3 regions of the Ideonella flava genome follow, and region 1 is predicted to be linked to each of the others. Evidence: predicted binding sites of a transcription regulator. Region 1 holds the regulator's gene; each other region holds the start of a gene.

Region 1 (6,969 bases):
CTACGCCATCGTGTTCTTCGGCACGATAGGCACGCGCAAGGTCCGGCACATCTACGTGGCCAACTGGTTCTTCGGTGCTTTCATCATCGCGGTGGCCCTGTTGCACATCGTCAACTCGGCCGAGATTCCGGTCAGCCTGACGAAGAGCTACTCGGCCTACGCCGGCGTGCAGGACGCGATGGTCCAGTGGTGGTACGGGCACAACGCGGTGGGCTTTTTCCTCACCGCCGGCTTCCTCGGGATCATGTACTACTACATCCCGAAGCAGGCCGAGCGGCCGGTGTACTCGTATCGCCTGTCGATCGTGCACTTCTGGGCCCTGATCTTCACCTACATGTGGGCGGGCCCCCACCACCTGCACTACACCGCGCTGCCGGACTGGGCGCAATCGATCGGGATGATGTTCTCGCTGGTGCTGCTGGCGCCCTCGTGGGGCGGCATGATCAACGGGATCATGACCTTGAGCGGCGCGTGGCACAAGCTGCGTGACGACCCGATCCTGAAGTTCCTGATCGTCTCGCTGTCGTTCTACGGCATGTCGACCTTCGAAGGTCCGATGATGTCGATCAAGACGGTCAACGCGCTGTCGCACTACACCGACTGGACCGTCGGCCACGTGCACTCCGGTGCGCTGGGCTGGGTGGGCCTGGTGTCCATCGGCGCGCTGTACTTCCTGATCCCCCGCATGTGGGGCCGCAAGGCGATGTACAGCACCCGCGCCGTCGAACTGCACTTCTGGGTCGCGACTATCGGCATCGTGCTCTACATCGCCGCGATGTGGATCGCGGGCGTGATGCAGGGCCTGATGTGGCGCGCGGTGAACCCCGACGGCACGCTGGTCTACAGCTTCGTCGAGAGCGTCAAGGCGACCTATCCCTTCTACGTGATCCGCGTGCTCGGCGGCCTGCTGTACCTCAGCGGCATGCTGATCATGGGCTGGAACACGGTGATGACGATTCGCAGCGGCAAGGCACAGCCGGCAGCCATCCCCGGCGGCATGGCCACCGCCTGAGGCCGACAAGGAGAAACACACATGGCACAAGCCCACGCCGTTGGTGGTCACGAGAAGATCGAGACCAGCAACTTCCTCATGATCGTCCTGATCCTGGCCGCCATCGCCTTCGGCGGGCTGGTCGAGATCGTGCCGCTGTTCTTCCAGCGATCCACCACGCAGCCGGTCGAGGGCCTCAAGCCCTACACGCCGCTGCAGCTCGCGGGCCGCGACGTCTACCTGCGCGAGGGTTGCTACAACTGCCACTCGCAGATGGTGCGTCCCTTCCGTGCAGAGACGCTGCGCTATGGCCCGTACTCGGTGGCCGGCGAGTTCGTCTACGACCACCCGTTCCAGTGGGGATCCAAGCGCACCGGGCCGGACCTGCACCGCGTCGGCGGCCGCTACAGCGACGAGTGGCACAAGGTCCACCTGAACAACCCGCGCGACGTGGTGCCGGAGTCGAACATGCCCGCCTACCCGTGGCTGGCGGCTGCAGCACTGGATCCGGCCGAGCTGGCGCCCAAGATGAAGGCGCTGCGGATCGTCGGCGTGCCCTACACCGACGAAGAGATCGGCAAGGCGGGCGACGAGGTCAAGGGCAAGACCGAGCTGGAGGCGGTGATCGCCTACCTCCAGGTGCTCGGCACCGCCCGCAAGTGAGGAGCGAACCGCCATGGACTTCGACGTCAACACCTGGCGCAGCTTCATCACGGTGCTGTCGCTGGGACTGTTCCTGGGCCTGATGGCCTGGACGCTGAACCGGCGCCGCCAATCGGCCTTCGACGAGGCGGCGAATCTGCCGTTCTCCGAAGAGCCCGGCGAAGAGCCGGCTGGCGCAGCCCCCCTCGATGCACAACGGAGCAACAAGCAATGAGCGACTTCTTCAACGCCGGCTGGTCCGTGTACGTCGGCGCCGTCACCATGGCAGGGCTGGTCTTCTGCCTGATCCTGCTGATGATCGCCAGCCGCCGCAAGGTGATGGCCACGGACAACACCACAGGCCACGTCTGGGACGAGGACCTGCGCGAGATGAACAACCCGCTGCCGCGCTGGTGGATGGGCCTGTTCGTGCTGACGGTCGTGTTCTCGGTGGCCTACCTGCTGCTGTATCCCGGCCTGGGCAGTTCGCCCGGCGCCTTCGGCTGGTCCAGCACCGGCCAGTGGCAGAGCGAGCAGGACAAGGCGCGCGCCACGATGGCGCCGGTGTACGCGGCCTTTGCCGGCCAGGGGGCCGAACAGCTGGCCAAGAACCCGCAAGCCATGGCCATCGGCGAGCGCCTGTTCGCCAACAACTGCGCCCAATGCCACGGTGCCGATGCGCGGGGCGGCAAGTCCTTTCCCAACCTCACCGACGGCGACTGGCTGGGCGGTACCGGCGAGGAGTACATCCACAAGACCATCGTGGAAGGCCGCACCGGCATGATGCCGCCGATGGCCGCGGCGGTGGGCACGGCGGATGACGTGAAGAACGTCGCCAACTACGTGCTGAGCCTTTCGGGCAGCGCGCACAACGACGTGGCCGCTCAACTGGGCAAGCCCAAGTTCGCCGCATGCGCCGCCTGCCACGGTCCGGATGGCAAGGGCAACCAGGCGCTCGGGGCGCCGAACCTGACCGACAAGGTCTGGCTGCATGGCTGGGGCGAGGCCGCGATCACCTCGATGATCAACACCGGCAGGACCAACGTCATGCCGCCGCAAGGACCGCGCTTCACGCCCGAGCAGGTCAAGGTGCTGACGGCCTACGTGTGGAGCCTGTCGCACTCGACGCAGCAGTTGGCGGCGAAGTAAGGACGCAGGGGCGATGAGGCATCCCGTGGCTGCCCCCTGCTGGCGGGCCGAGCGCCGGGCCGCTCCCGAGCTGGCCCGCATCCCCCTGCGGGATCGGCCGACGTACTCGTCGGGCAAGGGGCCCTGGTGAGCGAGCTTGGGACCTCGGCCGTCGACAACGACAGCACGGTCGCGGTCGTCTCGCTGTATCAGAAGCAGCGCAAGATCTACGCCCGTGCCGTCACGGGCACCTTCGCCACTTGGCGCTGGGCGCTCGTATGGGCGACCCAGTTGCTCTTCTACGGGCTGCCCTGGCTGACCTGGAACGATAGGCAGGCGGTGCTTCTGGACCTGGCCTCGCGTCGGTTCTACATCTTCGGCCTCGTCCTGTACCCGCAGGACTTCATCTACCTGACGGGCCTGCTCGTCATCTCGGCCTACTCGCTGTTCCTGTTCACTGCGGTGGCGGGGCGGCTGTGGTGCGGCTACGCATGTCCGCAGACGGTCTATACCGAGATCTTCATGTGGGTCGAGCAAAAGCTCGAAGGCGATCGCGCCCAGCGCATGAAGCTCGACCAGGGGCCCTGGACCTTCGAGCGGATCTGGCGCAAGACGGCGAAGCAGGGCGCCTGGATCGCCATCGGCTTGTGGACCGGCTTCACCTTCGTCGGCTACTTCACCCCCATCCGTACGCTGGCCGCCGAGGCCGCGGCGCTGGCCTTCGGTCCCTGGGAATGGTTCTGGGTGCTGTTCTACGGCTTCGCGACGTACGGCAACGCGGGCTACATGCGCGAGCAGGTCTGCAAGTACATGTGCCCATACGCGCGCTTCCAGAGCGCGATGTTCGACCACGACACGCTGATCATCAGCTACGACACCGAGCGCGGCGAGCCGCGCGGCTCGCGCTCGAAGAAGGCCGACCCGAAGCAACTCGGCTTGGGCTCCTGCATCGACTGCACGCTGTGCGTCCAGGTCTGCCCGACGGGCATCGACATCCGCAAGGGCCTGCAGTACGAATGCATAGGGTGCGCCGCCTGCATAGACGTGTGCGACGGCATCATGGACAGGATGTCGTATCCGCGCGGCCTGATCCGCTACGCGACGCAGAACAGCCTGTCGGAACACCTCGGATGGCGCGACATCCTGCGTCGCGTGGCCCGGCCGCGGGTGCTCGTCTACACCACGATCCTGTTCCTGATCTGCGGGGCGTTCGTGGCCAGCCTGGCGGTGCGCAAGCCGTTCCGGGTGGATGTGGTGCGCGACCGTTCCTCCCTGGCCCGGCTCGCCGACGAAGGCCGGATCGAGAACGTCTACCGGCTGCAGATCATGAACGCCACCGAGCAGCCTCAGCGCTACCACTTGAGCGTCACTGGAATGCAGGGCATCGCGCTGGCGAGCGACCCCGGCCTGGCCATCCAGCCCGCGGAAGCGCGTTGGGTGACGCTGCAGGTGCAGGTGCCGCCCGAATCCGCTCTGCAAGCCGGGGCGGGCGCGCATCCTATCGAATTCCATGTCGAGCGGCTCGCCGATGACGGCGCGGCGGTTCTGGTCAACGAGAAATCCACCTTCATCGTGCCGCGCTGACGCTGCACGGGGTTCGTTCACCGAGGTTTCATATGTCGACTTCTCCTCCACTTCAACACCACGGCGAACCGGTCGCCTGGTGGCGCTATCCGATGGTCTGGCTGGTGATCGGCGGGCCGCTGGCCGTCGTCATCGCCAGCCTCGCCACAGCCTTCATAGCGGCCCGTGGCGCGGATCCGGTCCTCGGCCCCGAAGAGCGGGGCGGCATCAGCGAGCGTTCGTCGACGCCCGAGTCGATGACCCCGGCGCTGCAGGCCCGCAACCACGCGGCCACGCCCAAGCCCTGAGCAGCGCTGCGCCATGACCTCGCCACCGACCGACCGCCCGACCCGCACCCTGTGCATCCTGTGGCCGGCCTTTCTCATGGCGGGCGTACTGGAGACATTGGTCTTTGCCGTGGTCGATCCGGAGCACCTGCAGTGGTTCGGCGCCGCTCCCATCGAGTGGCAGCCGACGACCGTCTACTCGGTGACCTTCCTGATGTTCTGGATGGTGATCTCCCTCGCGTCCTCGATCACCCAATTCCTCGTCCACCCCGACACCCGCTGACACGCATTTGACGGAGCGCGCGCAGCGCCGCTCCCCTACCAGGGCGTGCGCGGATCCGGCTCTGCCGGTCCGCTGCGCGAGCCCCCTTGGGGGGCAGCCCCCGGCAGGGGGCGTGGGGGTCAACAATCCACGGCTCTGCCGGTCCGCTGCGCGAGCCCCCTTGGGGGGCAGCCCCCGGCAGGGGGCGTGGGGGTCAACAATCCACGGCTCTGCCGGTCCGCTGCACGAGCCCCCTTGGGGGGTAGCCCCCGGCAGGGGGCGCGGGGGTCAACAATCCACGGCTCTGCCGGTCCGCTGCGCGAGCCCCTTTGGGGGGCAGCCCCCGGCAGGGGCCGTGGGGGCCCTAACAGGCCGCACCGTTGACAAGCTTTGAGAGGCCGGCCTGGTTCAGGATCTGGATCTGACGCTGCCTGACTTCGAGCAGACCGTCGTCCTGGAACTTGGAGAAGGTGCGGCTCACAGTCTCGAGCTTGAGCCCGAGGTAGCTGCCGATCTCCTCCCGCGTCATCCGCAGGATCAGCGCCGAGGGCGAGAAGCCACGGGCCTGCAGGCGCTGGGTCAGGTTGAGGAGGAAGGCCGCCAGCCGCTCCTCCGCGCGCATGCTGCCGAGCAGCAGCATCACGCCGTGGTCGCGGACGATCTCGCGGCTCATGATCTTGTTGAACTGGCGCTGCAGATCCGTGAACTCGCGGGACAGTTCCTCGAGTTGGCCGAAGGGGATCACGCAGACCTGCGAATCCTCCAGCGCCACGGCATCGCAGGAATGGCGATCGCTGCTGATGCCGTCGAGGCCGAGCAGTTCGCCGGCCATCTGGAAGCCGGTGACCTGGTCGCGACCGTCCTCCGACGACACGCAGGTCTTGAAGAAGCCGGTGCGCACGGCGTACAACGACTGGAACTCGTCGCCGCAACGGAACAGCGTGTCGCCTCTCGGGACGCTGCGCCGCGTGGCCACCAGGGTGTCCATGCGTTCGAGATCGTCATGGCTCAGCCCGACCGGCAGGCACAGCTCACGCAGGTTGCAGCTGGAACAGGCGACCTTGAAGGCCTGGGGCTTGACGCGTGTCGTGACGGGCGTCGGGGTCGAGGGCGTAGGCGACATGATCCTCCTCAAGAGCTTGTCCATTCTTGGCCCGACAGGCGGCCTCCGGCTTGAGGCATGTCAAGGTCGACCCGCGGGGTGGCGAGGCACCATCGCTCCATGACCATCCAGCCTGCCGAAGCATCCACCGCTCCCCCCGAGGCCGCGAGCGCATCGCAGTTCCTGCCGGTGGACCTGCTGCGCCGTTTCGACGTACCGGGGCCGCGCTACACGTCCTATCCCACGGCCGACCGCTTCGTCGAAGCCTTCGGGCCGGCGGAATACCAGGGAGCCTTGCGCCAGCGGGCCGAGGGAGCTCGGGTCGGCGGCAAGACGCCGCTGTCCGTGTACGTGCACATTCCGTTCTGCGAATCGGTCTGCTACTACTGCGCCTGCAACAAGGTCATCACCCGGCACCACGATCGCGCCGCGGAGTACCTGCGGGCCCTGAAGGCGGAAATCGCCATGCACGCGGCAGCCCTCGGCGCGCCGCAAGCCGTGTCCCAGCTGCATTTCGGCGGTGGCTCGCCCACCTTCCTCACGGATGCCGAACTCGCCGACCTGATGCAGGTGCTGGGCCAGGCCTTCCGCATTGCCCCGGGTGCCGAGGTGTCGATCGAAGTGGATCCGCGGACCGTGAGCGCCGAGCGCCTCGGTGCCCTGCGGACGATGGGCTTCAACCGCCTGAGCTTCGGCGTGCAGGATTTCGATCCCGAGGTGCAGAAGGCGGTCCACCGCGTGCAGTCCTTCGAGATGGTGCGAGACCTCATGCGCGACGCCCGCTCGCTGGGCTTCGAGTCCATCAACGTCGACCTCATCTACGGCCTGCCGAAGCAGACGCCGGCCTCGTTCGCGCGCACCACCGCCCAGGTGGGCGAATTGCGGCCGGACCGCATCGCGCTGTATGCCTACGCGCACCTGCCTCAGCGCTTCAAGCCGCAGCGGCGCATCGATGCCGCCGATCTGCCGCCGCCCCAGGACCGGGTGGCGATGC
Region 2 (6,969 bases), on a different contig from region 1:
CCGTGGATGGCCTGCCCGCCGTTGCGCCCGCTGGCGCCCCAGCCGACCTCCCTGGCCTCCAGCAGCACCGTGTCGAATCCCTTGCCGGCCAGTTCCAGCGCGGCACTGAGACCGGCCAGGCCGCCCCCGACGACAGCCACGTCGCAATCGACGTCTGCCGACAACGCGGGATACCCGGGCCCCCGCCGCACCGTGGCGGCGTAATACGAGTCGCGGGCGAGATCGCGGTCGATGCTGAGGAAACTCATACGGTATGCGCTAGGCAAGCCCTTTGGTTGGTTGGCGTCCGGTCGGATGCAGGTTTCAGGCCACCCGCTTGATGGCGGTGGCCAGCGTGCCGACGATCTGGTCGATCTGTGGCCGCTCGATGATCAGCGGCGGCGACAGGGCGATGGTGTCGCCGGTGGTGCGGATGAGCACGCCGGCCTGGAAGCAATCGAGGAAGACGTCGAAGGCCCGCTGGGCTGGCGCGTCCGCGCGCGGCGCCAGCTCTATGCCGCCGACCAGGCCGATGTTGCGGATGTCGATGACGTTCGGCAATCCCCTGAGCGAGTGCAGGGCTTCGGCAAAGTAACCCTGCAGTTCGGCAGCACGGGTGAGCAGACCCTCTTCGCGGTAGGTGTCCAGCGAAGCGAGCCCGGCTGCGCAAGCCAGCGGATGCGCGGAGTAGGTGTAGCCGTGGAAGAACTCGATCAGGTGTTCCGGACCCTGCATGAAGGTCTGGTGGATGGCCTCCTTGACGATCACGGCGCCTGCCGGCACGCAACCGTTGGTCAAGCCCTTGGCGCAGGTGATGAGGTCGGGCGTGACGCCGAAGGTCTGGGCCGCGAAGGGGGCGCCGGTGCGGCCGAAGCCGGTGATGACCTCGTCGAAGATCAGCAGGATGCCGTGCTTGTCGCAGATCTCGCGCAGGCGCTGCAGGTAGCCCACCGGAGGCAGCAGCACCCCGGTGGAACCGGCCACCGGCTCGACGATGACCGCGGCGATGGTCGAGGCATCGTGCAGGGCGACCAGGCGCTCCAGGTCGTCGGCCAACTCGGCACCATGCGCGGGCTGGCCCACGCTGAAGGCATTGCGGGCCGGATCGTGGGTGTGGCGGATGTGATCAACGCCGGCCAGCATCGCGCCGAACATCTTGCGGTTGGCCACCATGCCGCCCACCGAGATGCCGCCGAAGTTGACCCCGTGATAGCCCCGCTCGCGGCCGATCAGGCGGGTGCGTTGCCCCTCGCCGCGCACGCGGTGGTAGGCGAGCGCGATCTTGAGCGCCGTGTCGACCGACTCGGAGCCCGAGTTGGTGAAGAACACCTTGTTCATGCCCGCCGGCGCCAGCTCGGCCACCCGGGCCGCGAGTTCGAAGGCCTTGGGGTGGCCCATCTGGAAGGGCGGGGCGTAGTCGAGCTCGGCCGCCTGGCTGGCGATGGCCTGCACGATCTTCGGGCGTGCGTGCCCGGCATTCACGCACCACAGGCCGGCGACGCCATCGAGCACCTGCCGACCGTCGTCGGTCCAGTAATGCATGCCCGAGGCCCGGGTGAACAGGCGAGGCGCCTTCTTGAACTGGCGGTTGGCCGTGAAGGGCATCCAGTAGGCGTCGAGCGAAGCGTCTTGCGTCATGGTCATAGGGCTGTGAGTCTATGTAAACGGGCGCGCAATGTGCTTGCGCGATCCACGGGGGTGAACCCTCGGCGGCGCAATAAAATGCGAATCGACCCGGGGCAAATTGAAACGTTATGCGAGAGACAGCCAAAACACCGCAATTGGATGCGATCGACCGCCTCATCCTGCAAGAGCTCCAGGCCGACGGGAAGCTGTCGAACGTGGAACTCGCCCAAAGAGTGCACCTGTCGCCGTCGGCCTGCCTGAGGCGGGTCAAGCAACTCGAAGACGAAGGGGTCATCGCGCAATACGTCGCGCTGCTCAACCCGAAGGCGATCGGGCAGCACGGCACCAGCTTCACGATCATCAACCTCGAGAACATGAGCAATGGCCTGCTGCATGCCTTCGAGCAGGCGGTGCGCGACGAGCCGCAGGTGCTGGATTGCTACTACGTCGCCGGCTCCAATGACTACCTCATCCGGTTCTCGTACCGGGACGCCGAAGACCTGGAGCGCTTCCACACCGAGGTGCTGATGCGCCTGCCGGGGGTGGAGCGATCGAACTCGATGTTGGTGTTGCGAACGGTGAAGAAGACGACCGCCTTGCCGGTGGGCGGCGACAACTGATTCAGATCGCCGCAGTCGACTCGCGCACCACCAGCCGAGGCGGCGGCAGGAGTACGGTGGGCGAGCGGCCGGCCAGCAGTTCCAGCATGGCGGCGGCCGCGAGCCTGCCGAGGTCATAGATGGGCTGGCGCACGCTCGTCAACGGCGGCACGGTGTAGGCCGAGCTGGGCAGGTCATCGAATCCGATCAGCGACACGTCCTGCGGAATGCGCAGCCCCCGCCGGTACAGGGCGAGTGCGGCGCCCACGCCCATCTGGTCGTTGGAGGCGAAGATGGCCGTGAAGCCCGGGCCGGTCTCGAGCAGCCGCTCGACACTGTGCAGGCCCGACTCCTCCAGGTAGTTTCCGTCCAGCACGAGGGCCTCATCGACCGGAACCCCGGCGGCCGAAAGGGCAGCCCGGAAGCCGCGCTCGCGAGCCTGGGCGTCGGGGTGCAACGGATCGCCCCGAATGAAGACGATGCGCCTGTGGCCCAGCTGCAGCAGGTGTTCGGCCGCCATGCGCGCACCGGCTTCGTCGTCGAAGTCGAGCGAGAACAAATCCGGAGCGACGAGGCGGCGCCCGGTGATCACCACGGGCAGACTGGCGGCGACCGCTTCCAGGGCGCTGTCGCTCATCCGGCCGGTCAGGACGATGAGTCCGTCGACCCGGCGCGAGCGCAGCACGTCGACGCATTGCTTCTCGGCCATCGCGTCCCACTGCCCGCTGGCGAACAGGGGCATATAGCCGGCGGGCTGGAGCGTGTCCTCGATCCCCCGCAGGGCACCTCCGTAGAAGGGCGAGTCGATCGCCTGGGTGACCACCCCCACGCTCAACGTGCGTCCGCCCGCGAGGCCGCGTGCGACGGGGTTGGGCACGAAGCCGAGCTGGGCGATCGCATCGGACACGGCTTTGTGCTTGTCGGGGCTGACGACGGCGGTGCCGTTCAGGATGCGCGATACGGTGCTGGGCGACACGCCCGCCCGCTCGGCCACCTGCTGCAGGGTGACGACGCCAGTCTGGCTGGCGGCGGCGGCACGCGGACTACGCCGCGTGGCGGGTGGGGAACTCATCGCGGCAGTTTATGTTCGCGGGGGTGATGCGGGATGAGGGAAAGCGGCAGGCCGGGTGGATGTCACGCCCGTCGGTGGCCGCCCTCCGACAGGAAACCCAGCCGGCGCGCTTCGGGATACACCACGCTCTCTTCCAGCGCGATGTGCTCGCGGTAGAGCGTGCAGTAGACCTCCGCGGCAGCGGCCAGGGCCGGGATGTCGACACCGCCTATGCCATAGGCTACGGCATCGAGTTGCGGACCCAGTTCCAGCCAGTCCTGCTCGAGCCAGCCATGGTCCTGTTGCAGGCGGCGCACGTGTTGGACCAGATCGGCATCTGAGCTGGCCAGCAGGGCCGGGAAGACGGCGCGCTCTTCCTCTGCGTGATGGGCCCGGCCGGTTTCGTCAAGGAAGCGGGTGAGCGAATGCGCGATCGCTCGCAACTCGGGCGTTGCACCCTGTTCAGCGATGTCACGCAACAGGCGGGTCAGCTGGTCCAGAGCCAGCAGCAGATCGCGGTGCGTCGCTGACAGCACCTCGGGCAACGGCAGGGGCGGAGTTGGCGCCCTGGCGGGGCGAGCGGCGACGGGAACGAGTTGCATGACGAACCTCCTTGGATGGCTTCGGCGCATTCTTCGGGGTGCCCGGCACGGCCGGATTGAGGCCCGTCAACCTGGGACCTTCGGGTCGATGCTTTTTGCATCCCGGAATTTTCAATTCGCATTGTGAAATCGGTGCATGCTGCATTGCAGCACTGTTTTTCATCATGAAACCCAGGAATCCGCATTGCGAAACTTATGACGCAAGTCATTGATTTTGCTGGTGCAAAATTTGTGTCTTATATAAGACATAAGTCTTCCATCGGCGCTGCCGTCGTCGTACGCTTGAGCCCAGCAAGTTCCAACTTTTCCTGCCTCTGAAGGAGATCGACATGACCCGACTGACCCGCGAACAACAAATCGCCGCCCTCGAAAAGGACTGGGCCGAGAACCCGCGCTGGAAAGGCATCAAGCGTGGCTACACCGCCGCCGACGTCGTCCGCCTTCGCGGTTCGCTGCAGATCGAGCACACCATCGCCAAGCGCGGCGCCGAGAAGCTGTGGAACTCGATCAACACCGAGCCGTTCGTCAATGCGCTGGGTGCCCTGACCGGCAATCAGGCGATGCAGCAGGTCAAGGCCGGCCTGAAGGCGATCTACCTCTCGGGCTGGCAGGTGGCCGGTGACGCCAACTCCAACGGCGAGATGTACCCCGACCAATCGCTGTACTCGGTGGACTCGGTGCCCAAGGTCGTCAAGAAGATCAACAACACCTTCCAGCGCGCCGACCAGATCCAGTGGAGCGAAGGCAAGGACGACATCGATTTCTTCGCGCCCATCGTGGCCGATGCGGAAGCCGGTTTCGGTGGCGTTCTGAACGCCTTCGAGCTGATGAAGGCCATGATCGAGGCGGGTGCCGCAGGCGTGCACTTCGAGGATCAATTGGCGGCGGTCAAGAAGTGCGGCCACATGGGCGGCAAGGTGCTGGTGCCCACGCGGGAAGCGGTGAGCAAGCTGGTGGCCGCTCGCCTGGCGGCCGACGTGATGGGCGTGCCGACCATCCTCGTGGCCCGTACCGACGCTGAAGCCGCCGACCTGGTGACCAGCGACGTGGACGAGACCGACCAGCCCTTCTGCACCGGCGAGCGCACCGTCGAGGGCTTCTATCGCACCAAGCCGGGCCTGGAGCAGGCGGTGTCGCGCGGCCTGGCTTATGCGCCTTACGTCGACCTGGTGTGGTGCGAGACCGGCAAGCCGGACCTGGCCTACGCCAAGGCCTTCGCCGAAGCCATCCACGCCAAGTTCCCGGGCAAGCTGCTGGCCTACAACTGCTCGCCCAGCTTCAACTGGAAGAAGAACCTCGACGACGCGACCATCGCCAAGTTCCAGCGCGAGCTCGGCGCCATGGGCTACAAGTTCCAGTTCATCACGCTGGCCGGCTTCCATGCCCTGAACTACTCGATGTTCGACCTGGCCTACGGCTACGCCCGCAACAACATGAGCGCCTTCGTGGAACTGCAGGAGCGCGAGTTCGCTGCCGCCGAGCGTGGCTTCACCGCGGTGAAGCACCAGCGTGAAGTGGGCACGGGTTACTTCGACGCGGTCACGACCACGATCGAGAAGGAATCTTCCACGGCGGCGCTGAAGGGCTCCACGGAAGACGAGCAATTCTTCGACCAGAAGCACGGCTGACAGGACAGCAGCCATGCTCCGCGAGGGAGCGTGTGAGGGACAAGCCCGGCATCCGCCGGGCTTTTTTTGTTTGTCCGGGCCTCTCGCCGGGGCTATTCGACTGCGACCCCGCCGGGTGCCGGGCTCAGCGCAAGCGGCCGATGTATTTCGCCGCCGGCGGCGGCTTGGGCGCTGCGCTGGGCACGGTGCTGCCGGGCAGGGCCACGCTGGATGGAGGGGCGCCGAACAGCGCGCGTTGCAAGCGATTCGCCCAATCGTGCAATTCGGGCCGATCCTGCTCGGCCAACGCCACGCGAATGATCTCGCGCGCGTACTCGGGGCTGCGGATCAACCACTCGACATCCGTTACGCGGCCCATCGCTCGGCGCATGACCACATGAAGGTGCGCTGCGATGGCCAACTTCTCGCTATCCAGCATGGTTCACTCCTTGGACTTGAACGCGGAAAACCTGGCCTGCTCACTCGACCCGCTCGCCGTGCTGGCTCAGGTCCAGCCCGGTCTGCTCTTGCTTGTCATCGATGCGCAGGCCGACCAGGCGGCCGATCAGCCAGAGCAGCAGCGCGGTTGCCGCGGCGCTGTAGAGCAAGGTCGCGCCGGCGGCCATGAGCTGTGCCTCGAGAGAGCCGCGCACGCCGCCGATGAGCGGGTCGGCGAGCCAGCCGGTCATCAGCGCACCGATCAGGCCGCCGACGCCGTGCACGCCGAACACGTCGAGGGAGTCGTCGGCGCCGATCAGGCGCTTCAGTCCGGTGGCACCCCAGTAGCAGCCCAGCCCGCTGGCCACGCCGATGCCCACCGCCGCCATCGGGCCGACGAAACCCGAGGCCGGCGTGATCGCCACCAACCCGCCGACGGCGCCGCTGCACAGCCCCAGCAAGGTGGGCGTGCGGCGCACCAGCCATTCAGCGGCCATCCAAGACAGGGCGGCTGCCGCGGCAGCGAGCTGGGTCACCAGCATCGCCATGCCGGCCCGGCCATCCGCCGCTGCCGCCGAGCCGCCGTTGAAACCCATCCAGCCGACCCACAGCAAGGCGCTGCCCATCATCGTGTAACCCAGGTTCGCCGGCATCAACGCCACCTTGCCGTAACCCTGGCGCGGGCCCAGCATGAAGGCGGCCACCAAGCCGGCTGCGCCCGCGTTGATGTGCACGACGGTGCCGCCGGCGAAGTCCAGCACGCCCCGGGTCGCCAGCCAGCCATCGGCGGCCCACACCCAGTGCGCCACCGGCGCATACACGAGCAACGACCAGCCGCCGATGAACAAGAGCAGGGCGGCAAAGCGCATGCGCTCGGCAAAGGAGCCCACGATCAGCGCCGGCGTGATGACGGCGAAGCTGAGCTGGAACATCGCAAACACAGATTCGGGCACCGTTGGCGCGAGCGGGTGCACCGATACCAGACCCTGCGCCTTGAACAGCCGCACTGTGGCCAGCCCCAGGCTGTCGGTACCACCGAGCCAGGGGCTGCCCGGCATGAAGGCCAG
Region 3 (6,969 bases), on a different contig from region 1:
GGGCCTGCCTGGCGGCCACCGCCTTCGTCGTCTTCGTGCTGTACCAGCGCGAGTTCCGCTCCGAAGTGCTCGCCGCCCTCATCGGCTGAGGTCGTCGCGCGGGATCAGCTCGGCCACTTCGTCCTCCGGCACGTGGCGGCGTGCAATGCGCGCCATCGTGCCGTCGCGCACCACCTCCCCCACCAGGCGCCGCCACGCCGCGATCTCCGCCTCGCTGAAACGGGCCCGCGACAGCACCAGCCCTTCGGGCACGACGGAGCCTCGCGGCGCCCAGTCCAGCGCCACCAGTTGCGGCTTGCGCGGATGCTGTGCCGCGTAGCCCCGGATCACCACGGCGTGGGCGATCACCGCGTCCACGCTGCCCTCGGCCAGCAGGCGCAGCAGGGCCGCGTCCTCGGTGGCCTCCACCACCCGGCCCTGCGCCCTCGCCTCGTCGAGCGCCGCGTCGTAGTCCGGCGTGTGGCGATAGCCTCGGACGGCGCCCCAGCGCAGCTTCGGGTTGGCCATGAACTCGGCGAGGCCGCCCGGCACCGGCGGATGCGAGGCCAGCATCCAGACGGTGTGCCTGAGCTGGATGTAAGGCGCGAAGGCGTAGAGCTTCTCGCGCTCCGGCGTGGCGATGCCCGATGTCGTCATGTCGAGCCGGCCGCCTTCGAGCTCCCACCAGATGCGGGCCCGGGTCATCGTCGTGCCTTCGAAACGGCAGCCGCTGCGGCGCTTGAGCTCGCGCATCAGGTCCACATCGATGCCGGTGCCGTCGAAGCCCTCGCCCCGCTCGCCGCCGGCGGCGCGATAGAGCGCACCGAACTCGTAGAACGCCACGGTGATGGGGCGATCGGGGCAGACCAGCGCAGGCGCTGGCGCAGGGCCGCGGGCTGCGGCAGGCATGGGCGCAAGCGCTGCCAGAGCTGCCGCGATCAGCGCGCCAGGAATGGCGCGCCCACGGCTGCTCCAGCACCTCCGCCCACTCTTTGGTCGGCGATCCCTCCGGTGCATGACCTGCATGCTGCCTTTCCCCGGGCAGGCTCGCAAGCGGGCAGACGCTAGAAGCCGTCCCGGCGCTGCTCCGTCTATCGATCCCTGCGGCGGCGCACGGCCGACTCAGCGAAGGCCGAGGAACTCCTTCAGCGACTCCACGGTCCGCTGCGGGTCCTCCTCCTGTGGCACGTGGCCGAGCTCGGGGAAGACGACGAGGCGGCTGCCGGCGATGTCGCGCCGGAACCGCTCCGCCACCGGAGGCGGGATGAGGCGGTCCCGCCCGCCCCAGAGGATCAGCGTCGGCAGCTTCAGCTGCGACAGGCGGCCCACCTCCTGCCCCGCGTCCAGCTGCTGCATGCGCTCGCGCAGCGCGTGGCGATTGCCCTCGCGCAGCGTCAGCTCGAAGTAGCGGTCGACGAGGGCCGGCGTGACCCTGGCCGGGTCGCCGTAGACGCTGCGCACGCTCTGGTCGACCAGCCCGCGCAGCAGGAACCACTCGCTCAAGGCACTGACGACCGGGGTCCGCGCCAGCCGGAACGCAACGGGCCACTCGATCGGCTGGACGTCGTAGCCTGAAGCATCCACGAGCACCAGTCGTGCGACCCGGCCCGGTGCCAGCGAAGCCACCCGCCAGGCCACCTCGCCACCCAGCGAATTGCCGGCCAGCACCACCCGGGCCAGGCCCAGCTGGTCCAGCAGGTCGATGACGAAGCGCGCCAGCGTGTCGCCGTGGTAGTCATCGGTCGGGTAGGAGCCGCCGAAGGGCCCCGTCAGCCCGAAGCCCGGCAGGTCGAAGCTGATGACCCGGCGCTGGCCCCGCAGCGCCGCGGCCCAGCCTTCCCAGGTGTGCAGGCTGGCGGAAGTGCCATGGATCAGCACGATGGGCTGCGGATCGTCGCGCGGGCCCTCGTCGCGCAGGTGCACCATCTGGCCCTTGATCTCGATGAAGTCCGACGGCGGTGGCGCCCAGCGCGCCACCAGCGTCTCGACCGGCCTGTCCGGCGCGCGAGCCACCGGCACGGCCAGCGCCGTCAGCATCAGCAGGATGCCGAAGGCGCGCCAGAGCAGCAACTTCATGCGCTCGCCACCGCGGGCTGCAGCGCGGGGTCGAGCTCCTGACGCTCGTCGAAGACGAAGCAGCGGCCACGCCAATGCGGCGCGCCATCGGTCTGTTCGAAGTAGCGCAGGATCCCGCCTTCGAGCTGATAGGCGCGCTCCACGCCGAGGTCCTGCATGACCAGCGCCGCCTTCTCGCAGCGGATGCCACCGGTGCAGTAGCTGACGACCGTCTTGCCGGCCAGCTCGGCGCGGCGCTCGGCCAGCGCCGCCGGGAAATCCGAGAAGCGATCGAGCCGCCAGTCGAGCGCGCCTTGGAAGGCGCCGGCGTCGACCTCGAAACCGTTGCGGGTGTCGAGCATCACCACCGGCCTCCCCTCGTCGTCGCGGCCGGCTTGCAGCCAGCGCGCCAGGGTCTTCGGGGCGACGGCCGGTGCACGAGCGGCTGACGGGCGCACCGCCGGCATGTTCATGCGGATGATCTCGCGCTTGACCTTCACCTTCAGCCGCTTGAACGGCAAGCCTTCGCTCCAGCTTTCCTTGGCATCCAGGCCGGCAAACGGCGTGTCCTCGCGCAAGGCAGCCAGCCAGCCGCGCAGAGCTTCCGGCTGGCCGGCCAGGAACAGGTTGATGCCCTCCTCGGCCAACAGCACCGTGCCCTTGAGGCCGACGGCGGCGGCGTGCTCGTACAGGCGCCGGCGCCGGGCCTCGAGGTCGTCGAGCGGGACGAAGCGGTAGGCGGAGACGTTCAGCACGCTGGCAGGCATGGGCGAATTCTAGGAGCCCGCCCAGGCCGCCCGCCGCGCCTTGATCTGGCTCAAGCCCGGCCCGGGACCGGCCCGATGGACGGGTGCCGATCGGCTGCCTAACCTGCCCGGATGGATGTAGACACCACGCCCGCGGGCACCCTCACCCCACCGCTGCGCACGCTGTCCTTCGCCGATCCGCTGCGCTGGCTCGCGCTCGGCTGGCGGGACTTCCGCCGCGCGCCCGGCGTCGGCCTGTTCTACGGGGCCTGCTTCATGGCGATGGGATGGGCGCTGCTGGCGGTGTTCGAGCGTGCGCCGGCCTACACGCTGGCCTTGTCGGCCGGCTTCCTGCTGATGGGGCCCTTCCTGTGCCTCGGGCTGTACCACGCCAGCCGGGCGCTGGAGCGGGGCGAGCAGCCGAGCCTCGCGGCCTCGCTGCACGCCTGGCAGACGCGAACCGGGACGCTGGCGATCTTCGGCTTCGTGCTGCTGGTGCTGGAGATGCTCTGGGGCCGTGCCTCGCTGGTGGTGTTCGCGCTCAGCTTCGACGGCATGCCGGACTTCCGCGGCTCGCTGCTCGCCCTGCTGGACCCGGAGAACATCGGCTTCATCGTCGCCTACCTGGCCGTGGGCGGGGTGTTCGCCGGCCTGATCTTCGCCGTCAGCGTGGTCTCGATCCCCATGATCCTGGACCGGCCCACCGACGCCATCACCGCAGGACTCACCAGCCTGCGCCTCGCCCTCGGCCAGCCCGGCGTGATGCTGTTCTGGGGAGCGCTGCTGACCGTGCTGGTGGTGCTGGCGATGCTGCCGGGATTCGCCGGCCTGCTGGTCGTCGGCCCGGTGGCCGGGCATGCCAGCTGGCATGCCTACCGCGCAGCCGTGGAAGAAAGCTAGTTCAGACGAACTCGCCCTCGCGCAGCCACTTGGTGGCGACCCACTTCTCGCCCTCCAGCACCGGGGCGCCGCCGTGCAGCGTCTTGGTGCTGGCGTGGGGAGCGTTGTAGCTGAAGAACACCGCGTTGCCCTTGATCGGCGCGACCTCCAGGCCGACATCGGGGAAGGTGGTGGCGCCGCCGCGCACAGGCGAGTTCAGGTACATCACCAGAGTGCCCAACCGCTGGCCGCCGCGCGCAAGGATAGTCGGCGTGCCGGGGTGGACGGGGTCGAAGTAGTCATGGTGCGGCTTGTACTCGGCCCCGGGCCGGTAGCGCAGCACCTGCAGGCCCTCGCCGTTCTTCACCGGCCAGCGCAGAAGCTGGGCGATGCGGTGCTCGATGCGTTGGCACAGCGCGTTCTCGGCACGGGCGAAGAACATGCCGTCGCTGGTGCGGGCGGTGTTGACTTCGCTGCCGCCGGTCTCGTTGACCACCGTTTCCGAGCGGGTCAGCCGGCCGCGGGCCAGCTCGACCATCTCGTCGCACTCGGCGTGCGTCAGCAGCCCGCCGAAGACGATGACCCGCGGCAGTTGCATGCTCATCAGCACCTTCACCTCGTGGCCATCGGCCAGCAGGCAGGTGGAGCCGTCTTCCACGGCGGGCTCGGGCAGCTCCAGGCTGGGGATCGGCCGGCCCTTGGCCTTCAGGTGCTCGGTGAGCGTGGACTCCATGGCCTCGATCGCCACGTCTTCGGGCCAGCCGCTCTTCTTCATCGCGGCCAGCACGTCCTCGGGGGGGAAACCGGCCTCGGCCTGGGCCACGATCCAGGCGCGCAACTCTGGGGTGATGGCAGTCGTCGTCGTCATGCCGACATTGTCGCGCAGGGTTCGGGGCGCCAGCCCCGAACCCTGCGGGTGCACGTGGGCTCCCCGGGCCCCCTCCGCGAGGGGGCTCCAGGCAGTCCGACTGCACCACCCAGCCCTCCGTGAGGAGGGCTCCGGCCAGACGGACGAAAGGCATGGAGCGCTCGTCATTCACGCGAGTGCCTCCCTCTCGGAGGGAGGCTGGTGGGAGCCCATTGCCTGCTGGAGCCCCCGCTCGGAAGGGGCCGGGGGAGCCCATGTACGGCCGCCTGAAGTTCGAGCGGCCAGGCCGCTCGGACTTCAGGCGGTGAGCAGCTTGAAAGCGTGCACCCAGTCGTTGCGCAGGAAGCCGGGGATGCACCACAGCATGCACAACGGCTCGATGGCCCGCGCGGCCACCGCGCCGCCCATGTCGGCCGAGTCCCAGCCCACCTGCTCCAGCAGGCCCGCCACCGCTTGCTTGGCCTCGGCGTCTTCGCCGGCGATGAACATCGTCGGGCGCCCGCCGGGCAGCTTGGGATCGATCATCAGCGCCGCGCCGACGGAGTTGAAGGCCTTGACGAAGCGCACCGCCGGGTGGGCTCGCTGCAGGCGCTCCATCAGTGAATCGTCGAGCGTGGTGAAGAAACGCAGCACGCCCTGGTCCGGCGGTGCGTCGGCGATCGGGTTGGTGGCGTCGATGAGCACCTTGCCCGCCAGCTGGCGGCTCACCTCGCCGTGGAGCGCCGCTTCGGCGGCGGTGCCCTTGACCGCCAGCAGGGCCAACTCGGCGAAGGCCGCCGTATCAGGGCCGGTGCCAATCTTCACACCGGCATGCTGCGCGGCGAACTCGGCCAGTTTCGCCGGCTCCCGCGTGCCCAGCATGACCTCGTGGCCGTGGCGAGCGAAGCCGGCCGCCAGCGTCTGCGCCACCGTGCCCGAGCCGAGGATTCCGATCTTCATGGTGTCCGTCCTTTCCGTCCTTGCGGCCCGCCCATCGGGCCTGCGATGGAGGTGACTGTAGGCAGTGGACTGCACAACCGGAAGTCACCAGCACTTGATGGATTCATGAGCGAGAGTTGAGAATTCAGACCATGAAGCAACTTCAGGGATTGCTGGCCTTCGTCGAGGCTGCCGGCGCGGGCAGCCTGGCAGCAGCGGCCGAGCGGCTCGAACTGACCCCTGCGGCCGTCAGCAAGAGCCTGGCCAAGCTCGAGGCGCAACTGGGCGTTCGCCTGCTGCAGCGGAGCACGCGTCGCCTGGCCCTCACGGCCGAGGGCGAGCGCTTTCTCGACAAGGCCCGCGCCGCGCTGCGCGCGCTGGACGAGGCAGTGGCCGACGTCACCCAAAGCGCGACCGAAGCCAGCGGCCGCGTGCGCATCTCGGTGGGCCATGCCTTCGGCCGCCAATGGGTGCTACCGCTGCTGCCTGCGCTCGGTGCCGCCCATCCGGGTCTCACGATCGAACTGGACCTGGACAACCGGCCTGTGGACCTGGTGGCCGAGGGCTACGACATCGGCATCCGCGGCGGCTTCATCCAGGATTCCAGCCTGGTGGCGCGCCGCATCTGCGCCTTGCCCCTGGCCCTGGTGGCCAGTCCGGCGTACCTGCAGCGCACCGGCGTGCCCCGCACGGTGGAGGAGCTGCGCAGGCACGAGTGCGTCGCCGTCCGCTTTGCCGGCAGCACGCCGAGCGCCTGGCGCTTCTTCGGCAGCGCCCGCCGCGGCCGGCGAATCGAGATCCAGCCGCAACCCCGACTCGCCGTGAGCGACCCGGCCGCGGTGCTGGATCTCGCGCTGGCGGACTGCGGCGTGGTGCAGGCCGGCCTGCATCACGCCCTGCCCTACCTGCGAAGTGGGCGGCTGAAGCTGCTGCTGGCGGACATCCACGACCCCGGCGACCGCGAGGTGGTCCTGCACTACCCGCACCGGCGCTATCTGGCGCCGCGCGTGCGGGTGGTGGTGGATGCCCTGCTGGCCGGGCTGGCCGGTGCACGGGATCTGCACCTCACGGCCAAGGCGCTGCTGGCCGAGCTGCCCTGGGCGGATGCCTGCACCTCGCAGGCTCAGTCCTTGCCGCGGCGGAAGACGAGCCGGTCGCGCCCGGAAGCGGCAGCGTCGAAGGCATAGCCGTCGGCATCGAACTCGCGCAGGGCCTTCACCGTCGCTGCCCGCTGCTGGATGGCGTGTCTTGCCATCAGCCCACGCGCCTTCTTGGCGAAGAAGCTGATGACCTTCCACTGCCCTCCATGCCACTCCTCGAACACGCACTCGACGACACGCGCCCTCAGCGCCGGCCGCAGCGCCGCCCGCGAGTACTCCTGCGAAGCCAGGTTGACGACGATGGGCGACTTCTCGTTGGCCTGCACCTCGTTCAGCGTCTCGGCCAGGGTGTCGCCCCAGTAGCCGTACAGGTCCTTCGCGCCGCCCGGGGTCGGAAGGCGCGTGCCCATCTCGAGCCGGTAGG

Evidence for each region. Region 1 encodes FNR, which switches genes on or off when oxygen is low (the NO sensors DNR and NnrR bind a similar motif). Its sites were predicted from a motif close to TTGATNNNNATCAA; they were not measured.
Region 2: a site for FNR is predicted at 3,914-3,927, ahead of ACS5PM_RS12325 (hemerythrin domain-containing protein). Genes of this name have one in related genera too.
Region 3: a site for FNR is predicted at 2,842-2,855, ahead of ACS5PM_RS00730 (DUF2189 domain-containing protein). Genes of this name have one in related genera too.

What each region holds. Positions count from the first base shown of each region.
Region 1 covers NZ_JBPZHD010000015.1:75,849-82,817, reverse strand. The annotation lists gene ccoN (cytochrome-c oxidase, cbb3-type subunit I) at 1-1,012, shown strand, start outside; gene ccoO (cytochrome-c oxidase, cbb3-type subunit II) at 1,034-1,654, shown strand; gene ACS5PM_RS28230 (cbb3-type cytochrome oxidase subunit 3) at 1,668-1,868, shown strand; gene ccoP (cytochrome-c oxidase, cbb3-type subunit III) at 1,865-2,782, shown strand; gene ccoG (cytochrome c oxidase accessory protein CcoG) at 2,909-4,345, shown strand; gene ACS5PM_RS28215 (nitrogen fixation protein FixH) at 4,378-4,632, shown strand; gene ACS5PM_RS28210 (hypothetical protein) at 4,646-4,894, shown strand; gene fnr (fumarate/nitrate reduction transcriptional regulator Fnr) at 5,238-5,996, opposite strand; gene hemN (oxygen-independent coproporphyrinogen III oxidase) at 6,096-6,969, shown strand, end outside.
Region 2 covers NZ_JBPZHD010000005.1:169,539-176,507, reverse strand. The annotation lists gene ACS5PM_RS12345 (NAD(P)/FAD-dependent oxidoreductase) at 1-248, opposite strand, end outside; gene aptA (omega-aminotransferase AptA) at 304-1,617, opposite strand; gene ACS5PM_RS12335 (Lrp/AsnC family transcriptional regulator) at 1,734-2,225, shown strand; gene ACS5PM_RS12330 (LacI family DNA-binding transcriptional regulator) at 2,227-3,276, opposite strand; gene ACS5PM_RS12325 (hemerythrin domain-containing protein) at 3,339-3,857, opposite strand; gene aceA (isocitrate lyase) at 4,187-5,485, shown strand; gene ACS5PM_RS12315 (hypothetical protein) at 5,610-5,903, opposite strand; gene ACS5PM_RS12310 (ammonium transporter) at 5,944-6,969, opposite strand, start outside.
Region 3 covers NZ_JBPZHD010000001.1:156,232-163,200, forward strand. The annotation lists gene ACS5PM_RS00710 (DUF599 domain-containing protein) at 1-89, shown strand, start outside; gene ACS5PM_RS00715 (substrate-binding periplasmic protein) at 79-888, opposite strand; gene ACS5PM_RS00720 (alpha/beta fold hydrolase) at 1,102-2,055, opposite strand; gene ACS5PM_RS00725 (sulfurtransferase) at 2,052-2,801, opposite strand; gene ACS5PM_RS00730 (DUF2189 domain-containing protein) at 2,913-3,680, shown strand; gene ACS5PM_RS00735 (2OG-Fe(II) oxygenase) at 3,682-4,527, opposite strand; gene ACS5PM_RS00740 (NADPH-dependent F420 reductase) at 4,825-5,466, opposite strand; gene ACS5PM_RS00745 (LysR family transcriptional regulator) at 5,598-6,632, shown strand; gene yaaA (peroxide stress protein YaaA) at 6,569-6,969, opposite strand, start outside.